Cryptosporangium arvum DSM 44712: one gene and its partner. The protein of the gene in region 1 interacts with the protein of each later gene in a pairwise test. Links are inferred from orthologs where the notes say so. Each region holds a gene or a part of one and is shown in the gene's direction. Other genes may lie near its edges.

The links.
Region 2: the proteins of CRYAR_RS32945 (region 1) and dnaE interact in binary tests that used the Escherichia coli proteins (3 or more experiments, as listed by UniProt). The link is inferred for Cryptosporangium arvum DSM 44712 from one-to-one orthologs.

What each region holds. Positions count from the first base shown.
Region 1 is NZ_KK073874.1:7,201,137-7,215,294, forward strand. What follows is about bases 10,203-13,061. They hold CRYAR_RS32945 (pyridoxal phosphate-dependent aminotransferase), read left to right. Parts: upstream 10,203-10,952; coding sequence 10,953-12,170; downstream 12,171-13,061. Other genes in these bases: CRYAR_RS32950 (M23 family metallopeptidase), read left to right, coding at 12,238-12,897; CRYAR_RS32955 (M15 family metallopeptidase), read right to left, coding at 13,036-13,061. Also shown: CRYAR_RS49225 (DivIVA domain-containing protein), read right to left, coding at 1-1,267; dual-specificity RNA methyltransferase RlmN, read right to left, coding at 1,264-2,352; CRYAR_RS32915 (phosphatidate cytidylyltransferase), read right to left, coding at 2,509-3,441; frr (ribosome recycling factor), read right to left, coding at 3,505-4,062; pyrH (UMP kinase), read right to left, coding at 4,109-4,891; tsf (translation elongation factor Ts), read right to left, coding at 4,997-5,818; rpsB (30S ribosomal protein S2), read right to left, coding at 6,115-7,050; CRYAR_RS48250 (hypothetical protein), read right to left, coding at 7,821-8,093; more of CRYAR_RS32955, read right to left, coding at 13,062-13,695. UniProt on the Escherichia coli protein: Shows aminotransferase activity with methionine and histidine as substrates, and to a lesser extent also with phenylalanine.
Region 2 is NZ_KK073874.1:8,865,740-8,881,137, reverse strand. Bases 4,379-8,477 are described here. They hold dnaE (DNA polymerase III subunit alpha), read left to right. Parts: upstream 4,379-4,734; coding sequence 4,735-8,277; downstream 8,278-8,477. Other genes in these bases: CRYAR_RS40555 (DUF6300 family protein), read left to right, coding at 8,281-8,477; CRYAR_RS44375 (serine/threonine-protein kinase), read right to left, coding at 4,379-4,445. In the rest of the region: CRYAR_RS40595 (alpha/beta fold hydrolase), read right to left, coding at 1-139; CRYAR_RS40590 (glycine zipper domain-containing protein), read left to right, coding at 217-396; CRYAR_RS44380 (maleylpyruvate isomerase family mycothiol-dependent enzyme), read left to right, coding at 477-1,220; CRYAR_RS40580 (VOC family protein), read right to left, coding at 1,207-1,452; CRYAR_RS40575 (helix-turn-helix domain-containing protein), read left to right, coding at 1,485-1,709; CRYAR_RS40570 (nitroreductase family protein), read right to left, coding at 1,706-3,136; more of CRYAR_RS44375, read right to left, coding at 3,141-4,378; more of CRYAR_RS40555, read left to right, coding at 8,478-8,829; CRYAR_RS40550 (alpha/beta fold hydrolase), read right to left, coding at 8,814-9,593; CRYAR_RS40545 (nitronate monooxygenase), read left to right, coding at 9,658-10,641; CRYAR_RS44370 (sensor histidine kinase), read left to right, coding at 10,697-11,470; CRYAR_RS40535 (response regulator transcription factor), read left to right, coding at 11,461-12,132; CRYAR_RS40530 (sensor histidine kinase), read right to left, coding at 12,091-12,672; CRYAR_RS44365 (OmpA family protein), read left to right, coding at 12,952-14,025; CRYAR_RS40520 (hypothetical protein), read left to right, coding at 14,022-15,398. UniProt on the Escherichia coli protein: DNA polymerase III is a complex, multichain enzyme responsible for most of the replicative synthesis in bacteria. This DNA polymerase also exhibits 3' to 5' exonuclease activity. The alpha chain is the DNA polymerase catalytic subunit.

The sequences.
Region 1 (14,158 bases):
CGGCGGTGCGGTACTCGCCCGTGTTGCCGCCGCGGTAGCCCCCGGCGAACTCGCGGGCCGGCACGTCACCGTAGGACGGCTGCTCCTGGTACGGCTCCGGGTACCCGCCGCCGTTGCGCGGCCGCGGGCCACCGCCCCCGTAGGGGCCGCCGGAGTAGGGCTGGCTCTCGGAGTAGGACGGACCCTCGCGGTACTGCGCGCCCTCGGCGTACGAGGGACCTTCGCGGTACCCGCCGGCCGACCCGTACGGCGGGATCTCGGCGTAGGCCGTCTGGTCCAGGTACTGCGACTGGTCGGCGTAGGGAGCCTGCTCCGCGTACGACGGGCCCTCCTGGAACCGGCCGTTGTTGCGGTCGGCGTAGGCGGCCTGGTCGGCGTATTGCGCGCCCTCCGCGTACGACGGCTGCTCGACGTAGGGCGGCGCGTTGTCGTAGCGGTCGTTGCCGCCGCGGTAGCCACCGCCGTACGAGGGCTCCTCGCGGTACCGCTCGCCGCCGGGGGCGCCGCCGTAGGGCGTCTGCTCCGGGTACGCGGCGTTGTCGCGGTACCGGTCGTCGCGGTACGGGTCGTTCGGTTCGTTCCAGCCGCCGCCGCTGACCGGCGCGCCCCGGTACTCGTTGGGCTCGCGCATCTGCGCGGCCTCACGCATCGGGCCGGGCTGGTGGATCGTCGGGGCCTCACCGGGGCCGCGGTAGCCACCGCCGTACGACGGCTCCTCGCGGTAACCGCCACCGCCGCCGTAGACGCCCGGCTGCTCGCGGTAGTCGGGCTCGTCCCGGTAGGGGGCCTGGCCGCCGTAGGACGGCTCCTCCCGGCCGTATACGCCGGGTTCCTCACGGAAGCCCGGACGCCCGTAGGTGCCCGACGGCTCGTTGCGGAAACCGCCGCCGTAGGTGGCCGGCTCGGGCTGCACGCCCGGCGACCCCATCGCGCCGTAGGACGGCACCTCTTCGCGGTCCTGGTAGGCCGAGGGACCGGCCTCCAGCGCGCGGAAGCCGTTGGAGCCACGCGGCGGCAGGCCCGAGGCCAGCTCGTCGAGCTCCTTCTCGAGCCGGTCGAGGTGCAGGTCGACCTGCCACTCGTCGTAGCCGCCGAAGCGGGTGCGGAACACGACGTCGCGGATGTCCGCTGCGGTGAGCGGATCACCAATGGGTCGCCGCGCCAGCGTCGCCTCGGCCCGGTCGAGGAACTCGTCGACCTCGTCGACCTTGTAGCCCCGCTTCAGTGCCTTCCGGCGAAACCTGTCGCCCTGAGCCATTGTCCTCATACCTCCGCTGCCGCGAGCTGGCCGCATGCGCCGTCGATCTCTCGACCGCGTGTGTCCCGGACCGTCGTCGGGACGCCAGCGGCCCGCAACCGGTGCACGAACTCCCGCTCCACTGCCTTCGGGCTGGCGTCCCAATCACTGCCCGGAGTGGGGTTGAGCGGTATCAGGTTCACGTGCGCAAGCCTTTTGGCCAGCAGCCGACCCAACAGGTCTGCTCGCCACGGCTGGTCGTTCACGTCCTTGATCATGGCGTACTCGATGGAAACGCGTCGCCCGGTTCGCTCGGCGTATTCCCATGCGGCCCCGAGCACCTCAGCGACCTTCCATCGGGAGTTCACCGGCACCAACGTGTCTCGTAGTTCGTCGTCAGGCGCGTGCAGGGACACCGCGAGAGTGGCGTTAATGCCCTCGGCTGTCAACCGGTTGATCGCAGGTACGAGACCAACGGTGGAAATGGTGACCGAACGTTGGGAGAGACCCAGTCCGTCCGGTGCAGCATCGGTGATCCGGCGGAACGCCGAGAGCACTCGCTTGTAATTAGCGAGCGGCTCACCCATGCCCATGAAGACGACGTTGGACAACCGGTCCTGCGTCTTCGCCATCTCTCGTGCCGCAACCATCACCTGCTCGACGATCTCGGCGGTCGAGAGGTTCCGCTTGAGGCCACCTTGACCGGTGGCGCAGAACGGGCACGCCATTCCGCAGCCGGCCTGACTGGAGATGCAGACCGTCGCCCGATCGGGGTAGCGCATCAACACGCTCTCGACCAGAGAGCCGTCGAACGTGCGCCAGAGCCATTTCCGGGTCTCGCCGTCGTCCGTGGTGACCGAGCGGACCGAGGTCAGCAGGGTCGGCAGGAACGCTTCGGCGAGCGCATCGCGGTCGGCGGCCGGCAGGTCGGTCATCGCGCCGGGATCCGTCGTCAGCCGCCCGAAATAGTGGGTCGAGAGCTGCTTGGCCCGGAAGGCGGGACGACCGAGGGCGGACACGGCTTCGCGACGCTCCGCTGGATCGAGATCCGCCAGATGGCGGGGCGGGGCGGTCCGGCGGGGCGCGTCAAGCACCAGAGGGAGTGTCGTCGTCATCGCTTGCTCATTGTCACACGCCGCAGCGGGCCTGCGGCCGGTCTCGGACAGAGGCGTCCGCCACGAAGACGTCTCTCACAGTGATATTCCACCGATCTACTGCACTGAGTGATCGGACGAACACCCGAGGTGATTTGTTCGCACCATTTCTCGACGTCATGCCGGTGGTGCGAACGCCGTCAACAGCAGGTACGCGACCGGTGCCGCGAACAGCAGCGAGTCGAGCCGATCCATCAGTCCGCCGTGCCCGGGCAGCAGCGAACTCATGTCCTTGACCCCGAGGTCACGTTTGATCATCGATTCGGTGAGGTCGCCGAGCGTCGCCGCGATCGCGATCGCGAGGCCGTAGATCACGCCCTCCCACCACGCTCCGTTGTCGAAGCCCAGCTCCAGGAACGCGGCGCCGCCGATCGCGCACGCGAGGAGCGAACCGGCCATACCCTCCCAGGACTTCTTCGGGCTCACCGTCGGGGCCATCGGGTGCCGGCCGGCCAGCACCCCGGCCGCGTAGCCGCCGATGTCGCTGCAGGCCACGGTCGCGATGAACGCGATGATCCGCATCACGCCGTCGTCGGCGACCTCGAGCAGCACCGCGAAGCCGCCCAGGAACGGCACGTAGGTGGCCACCAGCACCGCGGCGGTGACGTCACGCTGGAAGCCGACCGGCCCGTCGGGGATACGCCAGATCACCACCGCGACGACCGTCAGCAACAACCCGAGCAGGAGCGCTTCCGGGCCGCTGACGTACGTGATGACGATCGTGCCGACGCCGCCGACGACCAGCGGGATCATCGGCGGGCGCGCCTCGACCGGGCGGATCGCCCGCACCAGCTCCCAGATGCCGACGCCCATCGCGGCCGCGATCACGGCGGCGAACGCGATCTTCGACGTGAACAGCGTCACGAGAACGAGCGCGGCGAGCCCCACCCCGACGCCGATCGCCGCCGGCAGGTTGCGCCCGGCGCGGCTCGCCCGGGCGGCCGTCGACACTGCTGCCCCCAGGGGTGGCCCGACCGGCACCGCGTTCCCGTCGTCGTTCTTCGGGACGGCGGGGCCGGGAGAACCGCTGGGTGCCGCCGGCGCATCCACGGAAGGGACCTCACTCATGCCTGTCAGGCCCTCCCGGCGGCGCCGGGAGGGCTATTCGGACCGTCAGACCTCGAGGAGCTCGGCTTCCTTGTGCTTCATCAGCTCGTCGACCTGGTGGACGTACTTGCCGGTGGTGTCGTCGAGCTCCTTCTCGGCGCGACGCACGTCGTCCTCGCCGGCCTCGCCGTCCTTGCCGATCTTGTCCAGCGCTTCCTTGGCCCGCCGCCGGATGTTGCGGATCGAGACCTTGGCGTCCTCACCCTTGGAGCGGGCCACCTTCACCAGGTCGCGCCGACGCTCCTCGGTGAGCTGGGGGAAGATGACGCGGATGATCGAGCCGTCGTTGCTCGGGTTGACGCCGAGGTCGGAGTCGCGGATCGCGCGCTCGAGCGTACCCAGCTGGGAGCCGTCGTACGGCTTGATGACCGCCATCCGCGCCTCCGGGATCGTGATGGAGGCCAGCTGGGGCAGCGGCGTCATCGCGCCGTAGTAGTCGACGAAGATCTTGCCGAACATCGCCGGAGCCGCCCGGCCGGTACGCACCGAGCCGAAGTCCTCCTTGGCGACCTCGACGGCTTTCTCCATCTTCTCCTCGGCTTCGAAGAGAGTTTCGTCGATCACGGGTGTCGCCTCCTGGGCTCGGTCTCTTGCCGGCGTGAAGATTATTTCAGTCCGCGGAAGTCGTGGTGACCGGCTCCGTGGTCACCAACGTTCCAATCCGGTCACCGCGCACCGCGCGCGTGATGTTGCCGGGGACGAGCAGGTCGAAGACGACCAGCGGCAGGTCGTTCTCCATGCACAGACTAATCGCGGCGGCGTCGGCGACCCCGAGGCCGCGGGTGAGCACCTCGGTGTAGCTGATCCGGTCGAATCGGACGGCCGCCGGGTTCTTCTTCGGGTCGTCGTCGTAGACGCCGTCGACCTGAGTGGCCTTGAGCAGCACGTCCGCGCCGATCTCCAGCGCGCGCTGGGCGGCGACGGTGTCGGTGGTGAAGTACGGCATGCCCGCGCCGGCGCCGAAAATGACGACGCGGCCCTTCTCCAGGTGACGCATCGCGCGCCGCGGGATGTAGGGCTCGGCGACCTGGGCCATGTTGATGGCGGTCTGGACGCGGGTGTCGATGCCCTGCTTCTCCAGGAAGTCCTGGAGCGCGAGGCAGTTCATCACGGTGCCCAGCATGCCCATGTAGTCCGAGCGCGCCCGGTCCATGCCGCGCTGCTGCAACTCAGCGCCGCGGAAGTAGTTGCCGCCGCCGACGACGACCGCGACCTGCAGGCCCTGCCGGACGACGTCGGCGATCTGGACGGCGATCGCTTGCACGACGTCGGGGTCGACGCCGAACTGGCCGCCGCCGAACACCTCACCGGAGAGTTTGAGCATCACCCGTGACCAGGGACGGTCGCGGCCGGCGGTCTTCGTGTCCGGGGCGGGGCTGGTCTGCAGGGTCATCGCTGCTCTCCTAGGTGATCATGCGAAAGCCGCCGGTGGCGGTACGCCACCGGCGGCTTTCGTGCGTCGTCTGGACACGCGAGCCGGCCCGGTGGGCCGGCCTCGTCAGGCCTGTCCGACCTCGAACCGGACGAACCGGCTCACCGTGACACCGGCGCCGTCGAGCTGGGCCTTCACCGTCTTCTTGCTGTCCTGCACCGAGGACTGCTCGAGCAGCACGTTCTCCTTGAAGAAGCCGTTCACCCGGCCCTCGACGATCTTCGGGAGCGCCTGCTCCGGCTTGCCCTCTTCGCGGGCGGTGGCCTCGGCGATACGACGCTCGTTCTCGACGATGTCGCCGGGGACCTCGTCGCGGGTGACGTACTGCGGGCGCATCGCGGCGACCTGCATCGCGGCACCGCGGGCGACCTCGACGTCTCCGCCGGCGAACTCGACGAGCACGCCGACCTGCGGCGGCAGCGACGGGTCCTTGCGGTGCATGTAGGTGGCGACCTGGCCGTCGAGCAGCGCCACCCGGCGCAGCTCCAGCTTCTCGCCGATCTTGACCGAGGCGGCCTCGATGTTCTCGGCGACGGTCTTGCCGTCCTTGAGCTTCTCGGCGAGCAGCGCGTCCAGGTCGCCCACCTTCGCCGCGGCGGCGTGCGCCACGATGTCGGCGGCCAGGCTCTGGAACTCGTCGTTCTTGGCGACGAAGTCCGTCTCGGAGTTGAGCTCGATGATCGCGCCTTCGGCGGCGGCGATGAGGCCGTTCGCCGCGGTGCGCTCGCCACCACGCTTGGCGGCCTTGGCCGCGCCCTTGATGCGCAGCACCTCGACGGCCTTGTCGAAGTCGCCCTCAGCCTCGGTGAGCGCCTTCTTGGCGTCCATCATGCCCGCGCCCGTCAGGTCGCGGAGCTTCTTCACGTCGGCGGCGGAAATGTTCGCCATTGTCCGTTCTCTCAGATCCGTAGTCTGTGGCCCGGCGTTGGGCCTGGGGTGTTCGCTCGGGTCCGGGCGGTTCAGCGCCGGGATGGTTTCCTCGGGGTGGTTTCCCCGGCCGGTGACCTGGATGTTCTCCGGGTCGGTGACCTGGATGGTTTCCCGGTCGCTGACCTGGATGGTTTCCCGGTCGGTGACCTGGATGGTTTCCCGGTGGTGGACCGTTTGGAGCTTCCTCCCGGCGGGTGGCCGCCTGGAGCCGACGCTCGGATCCGGGCGGGTGGCCCGCCCGGATCCGGGCGTGATCAGGACTCGGTGCTGGCCGGGGCCGGCTCGGCGGCGACCGGAGCGGCCTCGGCGGCGACCGGGGCCGGCTCGGTGCTGGCCGGGGCCGACTCGGCGGCCGGGGCGTCAGCGGCCGGGGCGTCAGCGGCCGGGGCCTCGGTGGCCGCGGCGGGCTCCTCGGTCTTCGACTCGAGCAGCTCGCGCTCCCACTCGGGCAGCGGCTCGTTCGCGGCCGGGGCGTCCGGCTTCGTGTCGGCCTTGCTGCCACCGGCGCGGGCGATCAGACCCTCGGCGACGGCGTCGGCGACGACCCGGGTGAGCAGAGCGGCGCTACGGATCGCGTCGTCGTTGCCCGGGATCTTGTAGTCGACCTCGTCCGGGTCGCAGTTGGTGTCGAGGATCGCGACGATCGGGATGTGCAGCTTGCGCGACTCGTCGACCGCGATGTGCTCCTTCTTGGTGTCGACGATCCACACCGCGGAAGGCACCTTCTGCATGTCGCGAAGACCGCCGAGCGTGCGCTCGAGCTTGTCCTTCTCGCGCTTGAGAACGAGGGCTTCCTTCTTCGTGAGCACGTTGTCGCCACCGGTCTGCTCGATGATCTCGAGCTCCTTGAGGCGCTGCAGGCGCTTGTACACGGTCTGGAAGTTCGTGAGCATGCCACCCAGCCAGCGCTGGTTCACGTACGGCATGCCGACCCGGCGGGCCTGCTCGGCGATGGCCTCCTGGGCCTGCTTCTTGGTGCCGATGAACAGGATCGTTCCGCCGTGCGCGACCGTCTGCTTGACGAACTCGTACGCGTTGTCGATGTACGTGAGCGTCTGCTGCAGGTCGATGATGTAGATCCCGTTGCGCTCCGTCAGGATGAAGCGCTTCATCTTCGGGTTCCAACGTCGGGTCTGGTGCCCGAAGTGCACGCCGCTCTCGAGGAGCTGGCGCATTCCGACGACGGCCATGAGTGTGGCGCGTCCTTCCGTTTTTCGGGCGGCGCGCGTGTTCGGCGCACCGCGGTTTCCTCGGTTGTCGCTCCGGTGTGCTGCGCTGCGGCAGACCCGGCGCCCTGGTGCCCCACGGTCGATGGCCCCCAGCAGGGGACCGAGGAGACCGCCGCGCGTTCGTCGCCTCTCCGCCGGAGCGGGAAGGTGGCCCTGCCGCCGGAGCGGAGGGACACGAAGCGCGGTGGGCACGCGAAGTCGACCCGCTGATGCGGGTCGCCGTCCAGAAGTCTACGCGGAGTGGGCCCGGAACGCCGAACCCGGTCGTCGGCGCGGCTCAGAGGTGTTTGGTGGGGTCGGGGCTTTGGCGGTTGGGGGGCGTTTTAGCTCGGGGCGGTTCTGTGCTCGGGGGCTTCGGTGCTTGGGGGCTAGGGCGCACGGGGGGCTGGGCGCACAAGGCGGTTCCGTGCTCGAGGGCCTCGATGCACGGGGGCTAGGGCGCACGGGGGCTGGGCGCACAAGGCGGTTCCGCGCTCGGGGGCCTTTGGCGCTCGGAACGGTTCGGCACTCGGGGCCGCTTCGGGGCGCGGGGCGGTTCGGCACTCAGGGCGGTTCGGCACTCAGGGCGCTTGGGCGCACGCGGCGGTTGGCCGGATCTGGTGCTCCGGGCGTCCCTCGCGCTCCGGGCGTCCCTCGCGCTCCGGGCGTCCCTCGCGCTCCAGGCGTCCCTCGCGCTCCGGGGCGGAGTGCGAGGAACGCGAGGAGCTTCGGGGCGCGAGGCTCTCGGCGGGTCAGCCGACGGCGATGGCTGCGCAGAGAAGAACGGCGATTCCGAGGGTCACGGAAAGCGCGCCGGGGCGGGCGAGGAGAGCAGGAAGCGATTGGGTACTCCCAGCGATCGAGCCCGCCCGCGCACCCTTGAGCACCCCGACAGCCAGCAGGATCAGCCCGATCACACCCAGGCCTCCGCCGAGTGCCCCGCCCGCATCCGGAACGACCGCCAACGCCGAACGCCAACTCACGACCGCAGCCGGCACCGCGGTCGCCAACAACACCACGAGCACGAGCGCGATCCGTGCCCCCGACCGCCACTGCGCCGGAGTCGGCCGACGTCGCGGCGCACGCGTGGCCTTCTTCGACGTGACAGCAGGACGGGACGTGGGGTCGATCGGGGCGGGCGCGGACCCGGCCGGGTAGGGACGGGCCGCAGCGACCTCGAGCGGAACTGGCCCTCCCGTGGAGGACCCGGTGATCGCGCCCGCGAAGTCGCGCTGCACGGAGGCACTCCCCTCTTTCGGACTCCCGGCCACACCAAATCCGGATGCACCAGAGTCCGCCGCACCAGAGTCCGCCGCACTGAAGTCCGCAGCACCAGAGTCCGCCGCAGCGGCCCCGGCGGTTCCGGGCAACCCGGCGTCACTTCGGTAGCCGGTATCTCCGGGCAACCCGGCGTCGCTTCGGTAGCCGGTATCTCCGGGCAACCCGGCGTCACCCTGGTAGCCGGCGTCTCCGGGGAAACCGGCGCCACTCTGGTGACCGATGGAGCGAGAACCCACGGCACCGGGCCCTGGCGTTCCGGCGCTGGTGATACCGGCGCGCACCGCGTCGGATTCCGTCCGGGCCAGTTCGGTCCCATCGACAGTCGGCACCGCCGACGGTGTCGAAGCGAATTCGGAACCACCCGCCGGATCCGACCCAGGACCGCCGCCCGAGGTCGCGTCGTCCGCCCGACCCCGCTCCGACCTCCAGCCGACCGGCCGCGCAGGCCACAACCGCCGCACCGCCTCCCGAGACGGAAGCATCGACGCCAACCGCGCACCGAACGAGGGCGCCGGCGTCGCATTGTCAGCCGCCTCCGGACCAGGCCCGAGCGGTCCGGGCGGCGACATCCGCTGCGTGTCATCACTCGACTTGACCCGAGCCCGCGTCCGAGCAACCAGCGCATCAAACGTCGGAACCGGCTCAGCGATCGTGATCGGATGCGGCACCGACCCGATCGGAAACGCCCCACCCCGCTCGTCGTCCGCACCAACCGGCTCGACCGACTCCGAAGCCTCTAGTACCCGCCCGTCCTTGTCGACCAGCCCCAGCCGAACCAGCACCGACTCGGTCTCCGGCCAGTGCGACCGCGCTCCGCCCGACGAGGCGTTCTCCGTACCCGAGGAAGCCCACGACCCCACTCCGTCCCAGGACGCCCCCCGCTCGACCGCCTCGTCGGCCGGGCCCTCCCCCACGCGGATCGGCGCCAACGAAACAGTCGTCGCTTCCCCCGGGTCTTCTCCCCCGCTGGCCAACTCCTCGACCGCACGTCCACTCGCCGAGGTCGAGTCCGCTCCAGCCCTCAAAGCCGCATCACCCGAGGACTGCGATGCAGCAGCGTCCACCGCCGAAACAGCAGATTCACCCGGGCCCGCCCCCGAGCCACCCCCAGCCCGCCGCTCCCCAGCAGCCACCGATGCAGATACCGCCGGGGCCTCATCTGCCGGAGCAGGCCCCGAAGCCGCACTCGCCGCAGCCGGAGCATCCGGAGCCGAAGGCACCGCAGCAGGAGCAGGCGTCGCCACAGCCGAAGCCGGAACTGGATGAGCCGTGGCCGGAGACGCTGGGGCCGAAGACGCACTCGTCGCAGTCGTCATCGCCGCAGAACTCGGCGCAGCCGAATCATCCCCAACCCGCGCGCCACCTCCGGTCGACCTGGACGCGGGAGCACCCGCAGGCGCACCAGGCGCCGACTTCGTCCTCGCCGCGATCGCCTTGGGCACCGCCAACGTTCGATAAGCCTGGATCAACTCCAACGCAGCGGGATGCTCCACCACACTGCTCGCTGCACCAGCATCCGTCCCCGATACATCGTCATCGGCGCCCTCACCGACCGAGCCCTTCACCCCCGAGGCTCCCCCACTCCCCGAGCCACCCCGACCCCCCGGAGCAACCGAGCCACCCCGACCGCCCGAAGCACTCGAGCCACCCCGACCTCCCGGAGCAACCGGAGCAACCGACCCTTCCGACGACGCCTGCCCCTCCGAGGAGACCCGCGCCTCCGCGGAACGGCGCCCGTCCGAGCCAACCCGTCCCTCCGACATACCCCCCACGCCCGCACCCGCAGACGATCCCGACGACGAACTCCGCGCCGCACGTGGACTCCGCGCCGGAGGAACGACGGGCGCCTCGTCCGTCGACACCTCCGAAGCCTCGACCGACGCCGCCGGCTGAGCACCCCCGGCCCGAGGCCGTGCAGGCGAGGGTTTCCGCGCCGCCTTCCGCGGCTCCGCCGCCGTACTCACCCCTCGCCGCGCAGGCCGAGCCGACACAGCCGACGTCCGCGCCCGTGCCCCCCGCCCCGCCGCTTTCCCGTCCTCTACTTCAGCCCGCGAAGCACCCTCATCCGACCCACCAGAAGAACCAGCCCCAGCGGGAGCATCAGTCACAGAGGAAGCATCAGTCCCAGCAGAAGGCCCCAAGCCCGCCGAACCGGAGTCCCCACCCCTCGAACCACCGGTCGCACCAGCCCCCCGGGCCGCCGACCCCGACCCTCGGGAAGCCCCCCGATCCGACTCATCCGCCAACGACGGGTTCTCGACCATCGGAGCTCCTCCCGCTGCGACGCGTCCCGCGATCCGCGCCTTAGCAGACGTTACCGAGGTAACCCCCACAACCCGATGACCGACCCGACCTCCCCGTTAAGGCCCACCGCGAACCCCCCATACGTTTCGCCCGATTAATTCCATTCACGAGCGTCGATTCCTGCTTTAGGCAGACCTTAAGTCAAGATATGGTGGGCCAAAAACGGCGCCCGATGTGCTGAACAGGAAAGACAGCGCCTATGGTCTGGGGTCATGACCCCTGCCGGCAACGCTGGTTCCGAACTCAGGTCGCACAGTGAGGCTTCCCGCTCGCAGGAGACTCGTCGCGGCATTGCACGCATGCGCGGCTTCGGCACCACGATCTTCACCGAAATGACGTCGCTCGCCGTCCGCACCGGCGCGATCAACCTCGGCCAGGGCTTCCCCGACACCGACGGCCCCGGAGCGATGCTGCGCGCGGCGGTCAAGGCGATCCAGTCCGGTCAGAACCAGTACGCCCCGGGCTCCGGAACCCCGGACCTGCGCAGCGCGATCGCCCGCCACCAGGGCGACTGGTACGGCCTGGACTACAACCCCGACACCGAAGTGCTGGTCACCGCCGGCGCCACCGAGGCGATCGCCGCCACCCTCCTCGGCCTCTGCGAGCCGGGCGACGAGGTGCTCTGCGTCGAGCCGTACTACGACTCCTACGCCGCCGTCATCGCGCTGGCCGGCGCCGTCCGCCGCCCGGTGACCCTCCGCCCGCCGGACTACCGCCTCGACACCGCCGCGCTCGCCGCATCGATCACGCCGCGCACCCGCGTCATCCTGATCAACTCGCCGCACAACCCCACCGGCGCGGTGTTCGACCGCGAGGAGCTCACCGAAGTCGCGCGCCTGTGCGTGGAGCACGACTTGATCGCGGTCACTGACGAGGTCTACGAGCACATCGTCTTCCACGGTGAGCACGTGCCGCTGGCCACGCTGCCGGGCATGCGTGACCGCACGGTGACGATCTCCTCCGCCGGCAAGACGTTCAGCGCCACCGGATGGAAGGTCGGCTGGATCTGCGCCTCGCCCGATCTGGTCGCCGCCGTCGCGCGGGTGAAGCAGTTCCTCACCTTCACCAACGCCGCCCCGTTCCAACCCGCCGTGGCCACCGCGCTCTCCCTCCCCCGCGACTACTTCTCCGCGCTCGCCGCCGACCTCCGCGCCAAGCGGGACCTACTCTGCCAGGGTCTGGTCGCCGCCGGTTTCGATGTCCACATCCCCGCCGGCACGTACTTCGTCACCGCCGACGCGGCCCCGCTCGGCGGCGTCGACGGACTCGCGTTCTGCCGTGCGCTCCCCGAACGAGCCGGCGTGGTGGCGGTTCCGGTCGGCGTGTTCTACGACCAGGAAGCCCACGACGTGGTCCCCGGCGCGTCCCTGGTGCGCTTCGCGTTCTGCAAGCAGGACGACGTGCTCCACGAGGCCGTACGTCGCCTCGAGCGGCTCCGCGACGGCGGCCCGGTCGTCGAACCGGCTCCGCGCCGCATGCCCGGCTCCGCCGGACAGCCCGGCGCCTGGGCCCGCTGAACCGGGTTATCCACAAGCTGCCAATGGCAGCTAGCGATGGCGGGCGCGGGCGTCCACCCTTACCTTCATGCTTCTCCAGATCGACGCCGAGCCAGCAGGCGTCCGCCCGCATGGTGGCCTCCCCTGGGCGTTCCTGGTCGGGTGCCTGCTCCTGGCCGCCGCCCTGCCCGCCCCCGGAGTGACCCGACCCTCCACAGCGACCGAGTGGTCCTCCTCCGGCCGCCATCCACCAGCGGAGCAGCACCCACCATCAGTGCGGCTGGCCCCCGGGTTGCGCCCAGCGGCAGTGGTGGCCGCACCTACGGTCGAGCTCAGCCGGCGCTGGCCGCTGGACGGCCCGGTGCGGGTGGTCCGACCGTTCGACCCGCCAGCGGGCCCCTACGGGCCTGGCCACCGCGGCGTCGACCTGGCCGGCAGCCCCGGAACGCTCGTGCGGGCCGCCGCTGACGGCGTGGTCCGGTTCGCCGGTCCAGTGGGCGGCCGGGGTGTCGTCAGCATCACGCACGACGCCGACCGCCGGACCACGTACGAGCCGGTCCGCGCCTCCGTGCGGACCGGCGACCGGGTGGTTCCCGGCACCCCACTGGGCCAGCTGGAAGGACGCCACCCGGGCTGCCCGACCGAAACCTGCCTGCACTGGGGCCTGATCGTGTCCGACCAGTACGTCGACCCTCTCACCCTCCTCCGCCCCACCGCGGTACGCCTCTACCCCGCTCCCGACCGATAGCCCGAACCGACGCGACCGCTCCCGCCGAGGTAGGTGCGCCGCGGCCGGCACCGGCAACGCTGTCGACACAGGTGCGGCAGAAGCGCCGCCGGAGTGGTCGGCGGAACGAGGCAAGGCCCCAGCCGACCGAGGCGGATGTCAGCCCGTGACGACCTGGTCGGTACTCAGCGGGGCGTACCGGGCCTCGGCGCCGGTGCTGTAGGCCCAGTAGCGCTCACCGAACGACCAATGCCACCACTCGGTCGGGTAGTTCACCAGCCCGGCCCGGGTCAACGTCGCCACGAGCAGGCGCCGGTTCGCCGCCGCCTCGGCCGGGATGTCGAGCGCGGCCGTGTAACAACGGTTCGCGCTGGCGACCGGGCTCGCGTTCACCTCGGTGCCCATGTCGAGCTCGACACCATCGTCCGCACACAGCGTCAGATCGATCGCGCCCCCGGTGCAGTGCGGGGCCACCTCAGGAGGCGAGATGAACCGGGAAGCCTCCCGGCGGAGTCGCTCGGCCGCCCAGCCGGGATTCCGCTCCCGGAGAACGTCGACGTAGGCCGTGAACTGCTGCAGCTGCACCGCGGGCGGCCGGTAGCCCTCGACCAGCAGCAGGTGCACACCGGACGGGAGGCTCTCCTCGGCACTCAGCAGCCGCTCGTGCAGTCCGGACCGGACGAAGTGCAGCAGCGGGTTGTACCGGGCTTCGCGACGGTCGATGCGCAACCCGGCGGCGTCGACCGCGGGTTCGCCGCACTCGGAGGTCTCGATCGCCGCGATCACCGGATCGCTCAACAGCACGAAGTCACTGGCCACGCCCCCACGCTAATCCGCCCCCCGATCACCACCGACCCAGGCCCAGCCCACCTCTCACACCAACCGACCCTGTCTCAGGTCATCAGGCCCCTTCACGTACCAGGCCCCTTCACGCACCAGTCCCCCGCACTCCCACTGGCCCGCACTCCCACTGGCCCGCACTCCCACTGGCCCGCACTCCCACTGGCCCGCACTCCCACTGGCCCGCACTCCCACTGGCCCGCACTCCCACTGGCCCTCGATCACGCAGTAGGTCCGTGCTGGCTTTGTGTCACGTTCGCGGGCCCCGTGTCGCGGCAGGCGGTCCTCACTCACGGGGGCCGGCTGCGTGAATCGCCTCGTGCCCGTAGAGCCGGACGGTGTTCGCCGATGCCGGGTGCACGATCACTTCCCGGTATCGACACCGCATTAGCGGAGTCCTCCTAAGGAAAGGCTCCAAGGCTCGGAACCCCCGCTCGCACCA
Region 2 (15,398 bases), 1.7 Mb from region 1 along the record:
CGTAGAACCCGCCCTCGGTCCGGGTGACCCCACCGCCGTGGACGAGCACCACCGCGCGCCCGGCGTCGGGCGGCGCCACGAGCGTTCCGGCTAATTGAGTACCGTCGTGGCTACGGAAAGTAATATTGGTCTGGGGCATCTGGCGCCTCCCGATGGCGGGCGTCCCCTTCTCGACTCTCCATCTCAACACGTTGCGTACCCGCATACCGTGGAGATATGAGCGAGAAGAAGCCTGCGGACAACAAGGCCGGTACCGGCATCGCGTTAGGCCTCGTGTTCGGCGCCGCGTTCGGTCTGCTCTTCCACAACCTGGCGCTGGGCCTCGCCCTGGGGATCGCGATCGGCGCGGGCTACGGCGTCTCGTGGAAGGACTTCCGGCGCGGTCGGCGGCGATAAATCGTTCCAGAGTCGATTGTGTCGTCGCGACGCGCGGAACGATGACAGCGGTACGGCGTTAAGCGAGCTAACGTCACGACATGGACCACGGGGAATACTGCAAAGCGCTGTTCCGCGAGATCGATCGGTTAGCCGCACTGCTGTCCGACGCCGATCTGAGCACGCCGGTCCCGAGCACCCCCGCCTGGGACCTCGCGAAGCTCGCCACCCACGTCGGTGCCACCGAGCGGTGGGTCACCGCGATGATCACCTCCGGGTCGGTCGAGAAGCTGCCGTTCTCCGACTTCGAGCAGAACGTGCCCGCCGAGTCCACCGCCGTGTCGGACTGGGTCGCCGCCGGGGTCGACGCGCTGATCAGCGCGTTGGTGGCGGCACCGGCCCACCAGCAGGTGTGGACGCTCGGCGGGCAGACCAGGCCCACGCTGTTCTGGGCCCGGCGCATGCTCCACGAAGCCACGGTCCACCGCGTGGACGCCGCGCTCGCGCTCAAGGTCCCCGCGACCGTCGACCCCGTGGTGGCCGTCGACGGCATCGACGAGATCCTCACGATCCTTCCGTACGCGCCCCGGCTCGCCGGGTTCGGCGCCGTGCGTGGGCAAGGTCAGTCGATCGAGCTGGTCGCCACCGACGTCGACACCCGCTGGCGGATCGAGGTCGGGGCCACCGCGTACGAGTGGTCCCACTCGTCGACCGGGGAGGCGACCGTCACGGCCACCGCGCCGGTGGCGGGCCTCTACCTGTTCCTCTGGGGCCGCCCGTCGGTACCCCAGATCACCGGCGACGCCGGCCTCCTGGCCCGCTGGAGCGCGGCTACGGCGTTCTAGTGAAGAACTCGTAGCTGTGACCGTCGGGGGAGTCGACGTAGACGCCGCGACCGCCGGCCAAGGGGTTGATGCGGCCGTCCCAGCCGTGTTCGGGGCCGGAACCGAACCGGAGGCCGTCGAGCCGGATCAGTAAAGCGTCGAACTCGACGTCGTCGACCAGGAAGCCGTAGTGCCCGGCCGACACCGAGCCGCGGTCGTCGAAGTCCAGCGTGAGGTCGTCGTTGACCGGCACCGGCGCGAACGGGCCGGCCCGGGGGGCCGGGGATGCGGCCGCGGCTCGTGCGGTTCCGGGCGCGGCGGTGGGCGCGGGGGCCGGGCGCGCCCCGGGTCGTGCTCACGGTGGAGGCCGTGCGGGCGGCGGGCGCGGAGGCCGGGGTGAACGACGTCGCCAGGCAGCTCGGGCTGGACCAGTCCGGGGCCAGCCGGATGGTGTCCGCCGCGACCGACGCCGGCTACCTGCAGCGCCTGGCCGACGAGGTCGGAGCCTAGGCGTCTCCCCGCATGCGCGGGGAGATCATGCGGACCGTCGACGGGGCACCCGGCGTCCCACCGCGGCGGGACGTGTAGGCGGGGACACCGACGCAGGTGAAGAGCAGTGGCACCAGGTCGTCGGGTTCCCGGAGCAGGCCGGGCACCTCGGAGTCCGCGAACGTCATGCCGGACGCGCCGGCGCCGAGTGCGTACGCGGCCAGGTGCAGCCGCCCCTCGACGAGACCGGCCGCGAGCTGGGCGTCCCGGTACGTGCGGTCGTCCAGGTCGGCGTCGGGTACCGCGGCGATCACGACGTAGGCCGCGTCGCCGCCGAGCTCCTGGTCGAGGCAGACCCGGGTGGTCTCCGCACGCAGATCGGCGGTGTGGACGGCGTCGGGCCAGCGGTAGACGCCGGGAGCGACGTCGTCGACGCCGTGCACGACCACCCAGTGCGGCACCGTGATGCCGCGGAGGGCGGCACGCAGTGGCCAGTCGAGCTGGGCGCGGGACAGGGTGCGGCCGCGGTCCATCAGGCGCTGGGAGCCGCGCCGCCGGATGACGTCGTCGAGCGTCCCGGACGGGGGCGCGTCGGGGAGCGGCGGGCCGTCGGGCCAGGGTTCGCCGAGCACGTCACGCTCACCGGCGCACTGGGCCGCCGTGGCGAGCGGAAACTCCACCGCAGGCAGTTCGCCGTGCTCGGCCGGGCCCGACGGCTCGATCGCCGGCTCGCCGTCGGCCAGGCTGAGCAGGGCCAACGGGTACTCGTGCACACCGTCGGCCCCGACCAGCGCCCGCAGCTGGGCGTCGGGGAAAAGAGTTCGGAGGCGAGGCTGCCGTCCGGCGCTCGCGGTCGCGGCGGAGAGCTGCGCGAGCAGCGTTCCGGCGTCCCAGTACAGGTGGCGCCAGCCGCGTTCGGCGTACCGCCAGCCGGTGCGCCAGGGAATGCCGGTGACGACGATCGTGGTGGCGGCGCCGCCGGCCGGCGGAGCGACCGGGACCAGCGCGTGCGCCTCCGGGTCGTACCAGTGCACGCCGTCGGGCACACCGGCGACATCTCGGGCGCTCACGTAGAGCTCGAGCGGGAAACGGGCCCCGGCCGAACCCGAGGCGCGGAACGGGTGCCGACGACCGGCGCGCACCGCGGTGCGGACGATGCCGGCGCCGAGGAACAGGATCCGGGCGAGCTGGGCCGCGTCCAGGGGACGGGGTTCCGCTCGGTGGCCGGCGAGCACGCCGGCGGCGCTGACGCCCGGGTCAGGGAGGTCGCGCGGGAGGGCCAGGCGCGGCCGGTCCCGGTAGATCTTGGTGAACGGCGGGTGCGTTTCGGGGTCGTTCGGGGTGAGGTCAGCCCGGACCCGGGGATCGTCGACGGGGACGTCCCACTCCTGGTCGGGTGAGTACGCGGTCAACCGGTGCAGGAGGCCGGCGCCGTTCTCCCTGTCCACGGCGTCAGGCCGTCGCGGCGGCGCGGATCTCGGCGGTGCCGCGGAACGGGATCTCGGCCGAGTCGAGCCAGCCCGGGCGGAGCACGGCACCGGACGCGGCGGCCAGGTCGAGCGCGAACTCCATGGCGCTCGGATGGCGGCTCTCCGGGAACCCGTTGAGCGAGCGCTCCAGCACCGACGCGATCGCGGGTGGGATCGTGGTCAGGTTCGCCCGCGGCGAGCCGTCGGGGCCGGGCAGCGGCGGTGTGCGGCCGGTGAAGAGCTTGTAGAGCGTGGCGCTCAGCCCGAACAGGTCGGTGCGCGCGGTGATCTCGTCGCCGTTGAGCTGCTCGGGGGCCGCGTAGCCCGGGGTGAGCGCGAGAACGCTCGCCTGCTCCCCGTCGACGCCGCTGGCCAGGAGCTTCGCGATACCGAAGTCGGTGACCTTGACCGCGCCGTCCTCGGCGAACAGCAGATTGCCCGGCTTGATGTCGCGGTGCACGACGCCCCGGGCGTGGGCGGCCACGAGCGCGTCGGCCACCGCCAGGCCGAGCGCGCAGAGGGGCTCCGGGCGGCCGAGGAGCTCGTTGCGCCGGGCGGACGCGCTGCCCCCGGCCAGGAACTCCATCACGATCAGGTTGAACCCGGCGTGCTCCACGTACTCGTAGACGCGAGCGACGTGCGGGTGGTCGAGGCTCTCCATGACCTGGGCCTCACGCAGGAAGCGCGACTGCGAATCGGGCAGGAGATCGGGCTCGGTGAGGAGCTTGAGCGCGCGCAGCCAGCCGGCCTGGCGGTGTTCGGCCAGGAAGACGATGCCGCAGCCCCCTTTTCCGAGCATCCGCTGCACGGCGTAGGCGGGGAGCGCGGCCTCGATCATGGCCGCCGCCGCGTCGGGCTCGGGCTCCGGCTCGGGTACCGGCACCGGCTCCGGTACCGGCACCGGCTCCGGGCCGGCCTCCGGCGCTTCGACCCGGGTGGGGGGCGGGGCCTGGAGCCGGGTGGTGAGGTCCAGCTCGCGGCGGCGCATGCGGGTGACCTCGCGGCCGAGCAGCACGTAGCGGCCGACCGAGCTCCAGGCCGCGTACAGCACGAACGGCAGCGCGATGACGGTGAGGACGGCGAACGCCCGCCCCCGCCCGGGCTGCCCGGCCGTGAACGAGTACACCGACACCGAGGCGAAAACCGCGAGCCCGACGACCATCAGCGCCAGGCTCAGGGCTGCGGTGCGGTCCAGCGCGCCGTTCCGGCGTGCGTCCGTCTCGTCCAGTGCGGCGCGGACCTCGCCTAACTCGGCTCGGAGCGCCCCCGGATCGCCCTGCTGCGGCATGTTCGCAAAGGTACTGCACCAGCCCAGCTGTAACAGAAAGTAATCATCGGCCCGTGCCAGAACGACGCTCGCCGTGTCATCGGCGGCTCTCGTGACGCAGCGCGATCCAGCCCCTGAAACGGCCCCTCAGGGTGACGCTGACACGCTTCCTCCGCCGGACGGTGTAAGCGTCATTCGGCCGGTCAGCGCCATTTTCCACACCGCCGCGTCGTGCGTCCCGAGGCGTGCGTCGGGCGGGTAGGGTCCTTGGTTGTTCCCGGCCACTCCCGCCCCAGGAGGCGCTCTTCCGATGCCCGGCGCCGCCGATGGATTCGTCCACCTGCATGTGCACACTGAGTATTCGATGCTTGACGGAGCGGCGCGACTCAAGCCGATGTTCGCCGAGGCCCAACGCCTCGAGATGCCCGCCATCGCGATGACCGATCACGGCAACACCTACGGCGCGTACGACTTCTTCACGCAAGCCACGAACGCCGGGGTGACGCCGATCATCGGCACCGAGGCGTACATCGCGCCGGCCAGCCGGTACGACAAGAAGCGCATCAAGTGGGGCCGCCCCGACCAGAAGGGCGACGACGTCTCCGGCTCGGGCTCCTACACGCACATGACGATGTGGGCGCGCAACGACACCGGGCTGCACAACCTGCTCCAGCTCTCCTCGCGGGCCTACACCGAGGGCTACTTCGTGAAGTGGCCGCGGATGGACGCCGAACTCCTGGCCGAGCACGCCGAGGGCATCATGGCCACCACCGGGTGCCCGTCGGGCGAGGTGCAGACCAGGCTCCGGCTCGGCCACTTCGACGAGGCGCTCGCGGCTGCCGCGAAGTTCCAGGACATCTTCGGCAAGGAGCACTTCTACCTCGAGCTGATGGATCACGGGCTGCACATCGAGCGCCAGGTGCGCGACGGGCTGCTCGAGATCGGCAAGAAGCTGGGCATCCCGCCGGTCGTCACGAACGACTCGCACTACACGCACGAGGCCGAGGCGACGTCGCACTCCGCGCTGCTCTGCGTGCAGACCGGCTCCACGCTGGCCGCGCCGACGTTCCAGTTCGACGGCACCGGCTACTACATCAAGTCGGCCGCGGAGATGTACGGCGTCGACTCGTCGGACGCCTGGCAGGAAGGCTGCCGGAACACGCTCGCGATCGCCGAAAAAGTCGACACCAGCGGCATGTTCGTCAAGAAGAACCTGATGCCGAAGTTCCCGGTGCCCGAGGGCGAGACCGAGGAGAGCTGGTTCCGCCACGAGGTCTGGGAGGGGATGAAGCGCCGTTTCCCCACCGGGATCGACGAGCAGCACCGCAAGCAGGCCGAGTACGAGATCGGCATCATCCTGCAGATGGGCTTCCCGTCCTACTTCCTGGTGACGGCCGACTTCATCAACTGGTCGAAGGCCAACGGCATCCGCGTCGGTCCCGGTCGTGGCTCGGCGGCCGGCTCGATGGTCGCCTACGCGATGGGCATCACCGACCTCGACCCGATCCCGCACGGCCTGATCTTCGAGCGGTTCCTCAACCCCGACCGCGTTTCGATGCCCGACATCGACATCGACTTCGACGAGCGTCGGCGCGGTGACGTCATCCGCTACGTCACCGACAAGTGGGGCGCCGACAAGGTCGCCCAGATCGTCACGTACGGCACGATCAAGGCGAAGGCTGCGATCAAGGACTCGGCCCGGGTGCTGGGCTACCCGTACGCCGTCGGCGACCGGATCACCAAGGCGATGCCGCCCGCCGTCATGGGCAAGGACATCCCGCTCAGCGGAATCTTCGATCCCAGCCACAAGCGGTACAACGAGGCCGGTGAGATCCGCGGGCTCTACGAGAGCGATCCGGACGTCAAGAAGGTCATCGACACCGCGCGCGGTCTGGAAGGCCTGATCCGTCAGGCCGGTGTGCACGCGGCCGGCGTGATCATGTCCGCGGAGCCGCTCACCGACCACATCCCGGTCTGGATGCGCGCCTCCGACGGGGCGATCATCACGCAGTTCGACTACCCGACCTGCGAGACGCTCGGCCTGCTGAAGATGGACTTCCTGGGCCTGCGCAACCTCACGGTGCTCGACGACTGCCTGAAGGCGATCGTGGCCGACGGCGGCCCGGAGATCGACCTGCTCGACCTTCCGCTCGACGACAAGGCCACCTACGAGCTGCTCGCCCGCGGCGACACGCTCGGCGTCTTCCAGCTCGACGGCGGGCCGATGCGGTCGCTGTTGCGCCTGATGCGGCCGGACAACTTCGAAGACATCTCCGCGGTGCTCGCGCTGTACCGGCCGGGCCCGATGGGCGCGAACTCGCACATCAACTACGCGCTGCGTAAGACCGGGCAGCAGGAGAAGACACCGATCCACCCGGAGCTGGCCGAGCCGCTGGCCGAGATCCTGGACACGACGCACGGCCTGATCGTGTACCAGGAGCAGGTCATGTCGATCGCCCAGAAGGTGGCCGGCTACTCGCTCGGCAACGCCGACCTGCTGCGGCGCGCGATGGGCAAGAAGAAGAAGGAGATCCTCGACAAGGAGTTCAAGCCCTTCTCCGAGGGCATGAAGGCCAACGGCTACTCCGACGCCGCGATCAAGGCGCTCTGGGACGTCCTGGTTCCCTTCTCCGACTACGCGTTCAACAAGGCCCACACGGCCGGGTACGGGCTCGTCTCGTACTGGACCGGGTACCTCAAGGCCAACTACCCGGCCGCGTACATGTCCGCGCTGCTGACGTCCGTCCGGGACGACAAAGACAAGATGGCGGTCTACCTCAACGAGTGCCGCAAGATGGGCATCAAGGTGTTCCCGCCGGACGTCAACGAGTCGGACGCGAACTTCACCCCGCGCGACACGAACATCCGCTTCGGTCTCACCGGCGTGCGTAACGTCGGCGCGAACGCGGTCGAGGCGATCATCGCCGCGCGGGCCGAGAAGGGCGCCTTCAAGGACTTCTACGAGTTCCTCAAGAAGACGCCGGCGATCGTCTGCAACAAGAAGGTCGTCGATGCGCTGATCAAGTCCGGTGCGTTCGACTCGCTGATGCACACCCGCAAGGGCTTGCTCGCGGTGCACGAGGCCGCGGTCGAGTCGTTCGCCGAGATCAAGAAGAGCGAGGCGGTCGGCCAGTTCGACCTGTTCGGCTCCGGCTTCGGCGACGACCAGGCCGAGGACCTGAGCGTCGCGTTCACCCCCCCGATCGGCACCGACGAGTGGCCGAAGAACGAGAAGCTGGCCACCGAGCGGGAGATGCTCGGCCTGTACGTCTCCGACCACCCGCTCTCCGGCGTCGAGCACCTGCTGGCCGCGAAGGTCGACTGCCCGATCTCGGCGCTCGTGGGCGACGACTATCCGGACGGCCGGACGGTCGCGGTCGGAGGCCTGCTCTCCGGGCTGCAGAAGCGGGTCACCAAGCAGGGCAAACTCTGGGCCAGCGCGCGTCTGGAAGACCTCGAGGGCGGTATCGAGGTCCGGTTCTTCCCGGCCACCTACGAGCTCGTCGGCCAGCACCTGGTCGAGGACGCGATGGTGCTGGTGAAGGGCCGTATCGACAAGCGCGAAGATCAGCCGCAGCTGCTCGCGCAGGATCTGGCGCTGCTGGATCTCGGTGAGGCCGATTCGGAGAAGCCGGTGGTCATCCTGATCACCGCGAACCGCGTCAACGACCAGCTCGTGGCGCAGTTGCGCGAGACGCTGTCGACCCACCCCGGTACCACCGAGGTGCACCTGAAGCTGCAGCACAAGGCGCGGGCCACACGCTGGCGGCTCGGCGACAACGTCCGGGTGGCTCCGACGCCCGCGCTGATGGCCGATCTGAAGGCACTGCTCGGCCCGGCGGCGATCGAGTAGATCGTGGTCTCCTGCCCCCGCTGTGGCGGGCCGGCGCTGCTGGCGGTCGAGGTTGCCCCGGCCAGCAGCGCCGTGCTGTGCGCGGCGTGCGATCTCGACCATCCGTCCGGCGGTGCGGTCGTGCTGTGGTTCGCCGTGCACGGCCGGATCAACACACCCGCGCAGATGGACGAGCTCGCCGGGCTGCTGCGCCCGTGGGTGGAGGACGTCTCGCCGCCGAGCGTCGACAGCACGGCCCTGCAGGCCACCGTGGACGCGTGGGCGGCGAAGACGGCCGCGCCGGCGGCGACAGGAGCCGGGCTGATGTGCGACTTCTGCGAAGCCGCCGTGCCTCGCTGGGCCTATCGGGCCGACGAGACCGCCGCGTCCGTTCCGGCCGGGGACTGGTTCGCCTGCGACGGGTGCCGCCCGTACGTGGACGCGAGGGCGTGGACCGGTCTGGCCGACATGGTGGGCGACGACCGCACCGAATCCTGGGTCGCGTTCGAGGGGGCAGCGCCTCGGGCCGCCCGCCCCTGGCCACCCCGCCCCCAGATCTACCGCTGGCCCTGAGCCGCCAGGAACGGCACGACCGCGGCGCGGAAATCGTCCGGGGCGTCCAGCGGAACGGTGTGGGCGGCGTCGGGGAGCCGCGCCGATTCGGCACCCGGGACGGCGTCGACGATGGCGTCGGCCAGGCGCAGGATGTCGGACGAGTCCAGCGCGCCGGTCACCACGAGCAGCGGGGGACGCAGTTCGGCCAGCCGGTTGACCGCGTGCTCCTCGACCAGCCGTCCCTGGGCGGTGAAGTGATTCGACGCCACGGTCATCGCCATCCGTCGGCACGCTTCGCGGACACCAGGGTCGGTCCGGGCCGGCTCCCGGTGCGGTCCGTCCACCCAGAGCCGCAGGAAACACTCGACGAACGCGTCGGCGTCCAGACGCCGGGCCGCGGCCACCTGCTGGGCCTGCAACTCCTGGACGTACGGGTCCGCGAACTCCATGCCGCTGGCTCCGGGCGAGACCAGCACCAGCCGCTCGACCAGCTCCGGCCACCGCAACGCGAAGTCGATCGCCGCGCGTGCGCCCAGCGAGAGCCCGACCAGCGCGGCTCCGCCGGGAGCCGTCGCACGCACCACCTCGTGCAGGTCGTCGGCCGGCGAGTAGTCGCCGGTGGCGGTGGCCGAGCGGCCGTGCGAGCGGGCGTCGTACCGGATCACCCGGTGGGTTCCGGCCAGGTCGGGGACGAACCCGTCCCACATCCGGTGGTCGAGCAACCCGCCGTGCAGCAGCACCACCGGCGGGCCGTCCCCGCGCTCGTCGACATAGAGGTCCATCGCACCTCGATTCTTCGTACACAGGTTCTATCCACAGCTGTGGAAAGCTGGAGGGGTGCCTAGCTTGCCGCAAATTGAGCGCCCGATCGTCCAGTCGCCGATGGCCGGTGGGGCGACCACCCCCGATCTGGTCGCGGCGGTCGCGGACGCCGGGGCGCTCGGGTTCGTCGCCGCCGGTTACCTCACCGCCGAGCAGCTTCGTGACCAGATCGCGGCGGTTCGCGAGCGCACCCGCACGCCGTTCGGCGCGAACCTGTTCGTGCCGTGGCCACGGCACGACACCGCGGTCGCGAACTACGCGGAGCACATCACCCCCGACGCCGACCGGCTCGGCGTCGCGCTCGGCACCCCGCGCTGGGACGACGACGACTGGGCGGCCAAGCTCGACCTGCTGCTGGCCGACCCGCTCCCGGTCGTCAGCCTCACGTTCGGCTGCCCCGCCGACACGATCGCCGCACTCCAGAAGGTCGGCTCCGCCGTGGCGGTGACCGTCACCTCGGTCGACGAAGCGCGTCGAGCGGCCGAGGCCGGCGCCGACGCGTTGCTGCTGCAGGGAGCCGAAGCCGGTGCGCACCGCGGATCCTGGACCCCCGACGTCGAGCCGGTGCCACTGGCCACGCTCCTGGCCGACGTACGCGCCACGACCGACCTACCGCTGGTCGCCGCCGGCGGCCTCGCCGACTCCGAGGACGTGCGCACGGTGCTCCGCGATGGCGCCACCTACGCCCAGGTGGGCACCGCGCTCCTGCGCTCGCCCGAGAGCGGCGCCCAGAAGGCCCACCAGGACGCGCTCGCGCGACCGGCGGAAACGGCGATCACCCGCACGTTCACCGGTCGTCGGGCCCGCGGGATCGTCAACGCGTTCATCCGCGAGCACGAGAGCGCGGCGCTCGACGCCTATCCCCAGGTGCACCACCTGACCCGCCCGCTGCGTGCCGCCGCAGCCAAGGCCGGCGACCCGGATCGGATGGCGCTCTGGGCCGGCACCGGCCACGCGTCCGCGCTCGATGCCCCCGCTGCTGTAATCGTGCGTTCACTCACACCGTAAGTTTTTGGGTGCGGGCACCCTGGCCGACGCGGCCGTCGGGACGTTTCCTGGATCGATGGACGTTCGCCGCGCGCTCACCAGCCCCTGGGCGGTGACGGCTGTCGCGGGAGCGCTCGCCGCGGCGGTCCAGCAGCCGCTCTGGGCCGGCAATGCGCTGCTGGCCGCCGTCAACACGGTGCTGGCCGCCGGGTTCGCGCTGCTGGGGATCGTTCGGTACCGGAAGTTCCAGCGGCGCATCGACGAACAGTCGCGTGCGCTGGCGGCCAGCTGGGCCGAACGCCGGGAACTGGAACAGCTGCTGCACGACGGGGCGCAGACCCGTCTCTCCGCGCTCACGATGCGGCTGGGCGCCGCCCGCAACAGCAGCGACGAGCGGTCCGGGCGGGTGCTCGCCGACGCGCAGGCGCAGCTGGACCTCGCGCTGAATGAGTTGCGTGAGCTCGCGCACGGAATCCATTCGGCGATGCTCACCGAGTCGGGGCTGGGAGCGGCGCTCGAATCGAGGGCGAGCCGCCAGGGCGTCCCGATGCGGGTGGCCGTGCCCGCAGAGCGCTTCGACCCGGCCGCGGAGGCGCTGGCCTACTACGTTGTCTGCTGGGTACTCACCGATTACCTGCAGACGACCGACGAGGTGGTCGACGTGAACGCGACGGTGACCGGCGCGGAGCTCCACCTGCGGGTCTCGGCCCGCTCGGCCCCCCGGCCCGACGTCGCCGTGCTGCTGGGCTCGCCGATCGCGCTGCGGGTGCGGGCGGCGGGCGGCACGGTGTCGATAGCCGAATCACCGAGCGGTCGCGCCCGCGTCGAGGTGCGCATCCCGTGCCGGTGACCGCCCGCCCGCTCCGGGTCGCGATCGCCGACGACGCCGCGTTGTTCCGCGAAGGCTTACGGCTGCTGCTCGAAGCCGCCGACGTCGAGGTGGTGCACCAGGCCCGCGACGGCACCGAGCTGCTCTCGATGGTTCACGAGGACGTGCCCGACGTCGCGATACTCGACATCCGGATGGCGCCGTACCCGGAGGGCGGCCTGGACACGGCCGAAAAACTGCGTGCCCGCTACCCCCGGATCGGCATCCTGATGCTCTCCCAGTGGGCCGAGGCCCCGCACCTGATGCGTCTGCTCCGGCAGCTGGGCTCGCGTGGCCTGGGCTACCGCCTCAAAGATCAGATCGCCGACGTGGCGGCGCTGCGTACGGCGCTGGTGCGGATCATGGACGGCGAGACCGTCCTGGAGCCCGAGCTGATCGACCGGCTGGCCGCCGAGGGGCCGCACGAGCTCGAGCGGCTCACCGGCCGCGAGCGCGAGGTGCTCCGCGCGATGGCCGCGGGGCGCTCCAACGAGGGCATCGCCGACGAGCTGCACCTGACCACCAAGACCGTCGAGAACAACATCGCCCGGATCTTCACCAAGCTCGATCTGCCCACCGACACCACGCAGAACCGGCGGGTGTTAGCGGTGCTGCGTTACTTCCGAGCCCACGACCGGTCCTAGCCGGATCGTCACCCGCGTTCCGCGGCCCGGCTCGCTGTGCAGCTCGGTGTCGCCGCCCAGTGCCGCGACGCGCCGGCGGAGGTTCTCCAGCCCGCCGTACGGGCTCGGCTGCGCGGTCCCGATGCCGTCGTCGGTGACCCGGCCGACGACGAACTCGCCGTCCCGGTCCACCTCGACGACGATCGCCGACGCCCCGGCGTGCCGCACCGCGTTGGCCACGGCCTCCGACAGCGCCAGGAACAGCCCGGACTCCAGTGCCGGCGGGTAGCGCTCGGCGACGGCGCGGGTCGTCACCAGTCCGGGGAAGCGGTCGGCCAGCGCGCGTACCGCGCCGCGCAGTCCGTCGGCCTCCAGCACGGCCGGGTTGATGCCCCGGGCGAACAGGCGGACGTCCCGGGCGGCGACGTCGAGCAGCTGTTTGGACTCGTCGAGCAACTCACCGACACGCGGGTCGGAGTTCCAGTGCGCGGCGAGCGCCAACCGCTGCAGTGCGGCAGTGATCTGGACTTGAACCCGATCGTGGAGATCGTTCTCGTTCACGAAACACCCCCGCACCTGCGTGTACTGATTTCTCTAGGGGGATAACGCCCCGTAGCGCATAGGGAGTTCCCCCTCGTCGGGCTTGCGTTCGGAGGAAACGCTGTGAGCAGCGAGTCCGAAGCGAAGTGGGGAGAAGTATCGATGCCGAGTCGGCTCCGTCTCTCGATACTCACAGTAGTTACCACAGGCCTCATCATCCTCAGTGGTTGCTCCGGTGACGAACCGTCTGACGACACGACCACCACCCGTTCGGACTCCGACTGCGCTCGAGTGGCGGACGTGGCTCCCGAGGCCGGTGCGCCCAAGACCGCGCTCGTCGTCGACAACACCGCCTCCGGCGTCTCCGGTGGGCTGCCGCCGGCGGTCACGGCCGCGCTCCGGACCGCGCAGCAGCGGGGCGACGCGTTGGTGCTGGTCGGCGTCGACGGTGCCGGTGCGCCCCCGAGCCGCACGATCGCGCTGGACCCGGCTCCCGGCTCGAACTCCCAGGCCTCCCAGCGTGCCCGGGCGCTCGCGCTGGAGTGCGTGCCGACCTGGGCCCGCGGCGACGATCTGCGGCCGAAGGGCACGGGCAGCCGCATCCTGAGTGCGCTCGGCCGGGCCGCCGAGGACAAGCCAGCAGAGATCCTCGTCGTCTCCGACGGCGTCTCCACCAGCGGCGAGTTCGACCTGAACAAACAGCGGTTCGACGTCGACCCCGCCGGGCTGGCCGAGGCGCTCAAGGCGGCGAACGCGCTGCCGCCGGCGCTCCAGGCCCAGAAGGTCGTCTGGAGCGGGCTCGGGGACACCTCGTCCGAGCAGCGGTTACCGCAGTCGGCACGCACCTCGCTGCAGAAGATCTGGCAGAGCGTGCTGACAGCGGCCGGCGCCACCGTCACGTTCGACTCGGCCCACGCGCCGTCCGCCGGTGCGCCCCCGGCCGGGCTGCCGGCCGACCCGGTCACGGTGCCGGCCGCGACGGAGGTCCGCGACGGCTGCGCCACCCGGGTCTCGATCCCCGCGTCGCTGTTGTTCGCCCCCGACCGCGCCGACCTGCAACCGGAGGCCGACGGCGTGCTCGAACCGATCGCGTCCGACCTGAAGAGCGACGCCGAGGCGACGGCGGTCGTGTCCGGACACACCGCGCGGTACGGCGACTCCGGTTACCGCCGGGAGCTCTCCACCCGGCGGGCGCAGGCGGTCGTCGGCGCCCTGACCGAGCGCGGCGTGAACACCGCGCGCCTGGAGTCGGTCGGCTACGGCGCCGAACGCCCGGCCGTGGACGAGTTCGTCGACGGCCGCCACGACACCGTCGCCGCCGCGAAGAACCGGCGCGTGGAGATCGAGATCCGACCCGGAGGGTGCACGCGATGAGCTTCTTCGCCCGATTGTTCGGCACCCGCGGGGTCGAACGCGCACGCCAGCGGGTGCTCGAGCGGGAGCCGGTCGCTCCCGGCGCGATGACGCCGGGGCAGGTCGCGGTGCTGGTCGAGGTCAACTCGACGATCGCGGCGGCCGACGCGAAAGCGTCCCGCCGGCTGCTGCGCAAACAGCACGCGCTGGACGCCGCCGACTTCGCCGCGGTGCTGGCCGCCCAGCGCCTGGACGCGACGCGGACGAACCCGATCTGGCGTGGCCGTCGCGGCGGCCGGGACCACGACCCCGACGGCCCGTTCGTCGAGGACTTCGACCCGCACCGGCCGCTGATCACCAACCGGGTGCTGACGGTCGTCGAGGTCATCTTCGTCGTCGTCGAAGTGTTCTTCTGGTACTCGATCTTCGACGACGTCGTGGAGCCGGACGCGCCCTGGTACGACCCGTCGCGGGTGGCGGCCGCGCTGCTGGCGTTGTTCATCCCGGTCGTGGGCGTCGCGACGGCCCGGGTCGTGGGGCCGTTGGGACACCGGTGGCTGGCCGGCTATCCGGGGGTCGGCCGCAAGGACCGGATCGGCGCGGTTCTCGCGGTGGTCGCGTTCGTGCTCGCGCTGGCCGCGGTCGGGTGGCTGATCAACTTCCGGTTCGACGAGGCGACCGCGCCGATCGGGTCGTTGCCGCCGCCCGCGCTGCCGATGGCCGCGATCTTCGTCGCGGTGCTGCTCGCCGACGCGTTGGCCCGGGTGTTCCTGGTGTCGGAGATCCGCGGGCAGAGTTCCGAGCGCTCGAAGGTGTTCGACCGCTTGGTCGCCGCGAAGACGAAGGCCGACGTCGCGCACCACCGGGCGTGGGAGGACCTGCGGGCCGAGGTGCAGACGCAGTTGAACGCGATCGAGCGGATCGTCGCGGTCGGGGCGCGGATGATCGCGGACTCCCGGGCGACGGCGCCGCCGTACCCGTCGGCCGCCTACGGCACGCCGACCTACGTCGCCCCCGAGCCGTACCCGGGCGCGGCCCCGCAGCTGTCCCCACCCGACCCGGGAGCCCCACCGCCCTTCACCCCACCGGATCAGACACCCGGCGCCACGCTGCCGGTGCAGGCGGCGGAGAACGCGCCGACCCGGCCGCTGCCGGGGCCGGCCCCGGTCGGGGATCCGCGGTCGGCGCACCTGGGGAACTGGGCGAAGACCGATCACGACGGCACGCGTGACGGGCTCACCGGCCTGCCCTCGACCCGGCCGCTCACGCTCTTCGGCACCGGCATGGCGATCGGCCCGCTCCGCCGCGTGGAGGACGCGATCGAACACCTCTCGCGCTGCCGCCCCGAGGACTCGTCGACCGCGTCCCGGCGCATCACCGAGCTGCGCGAACGC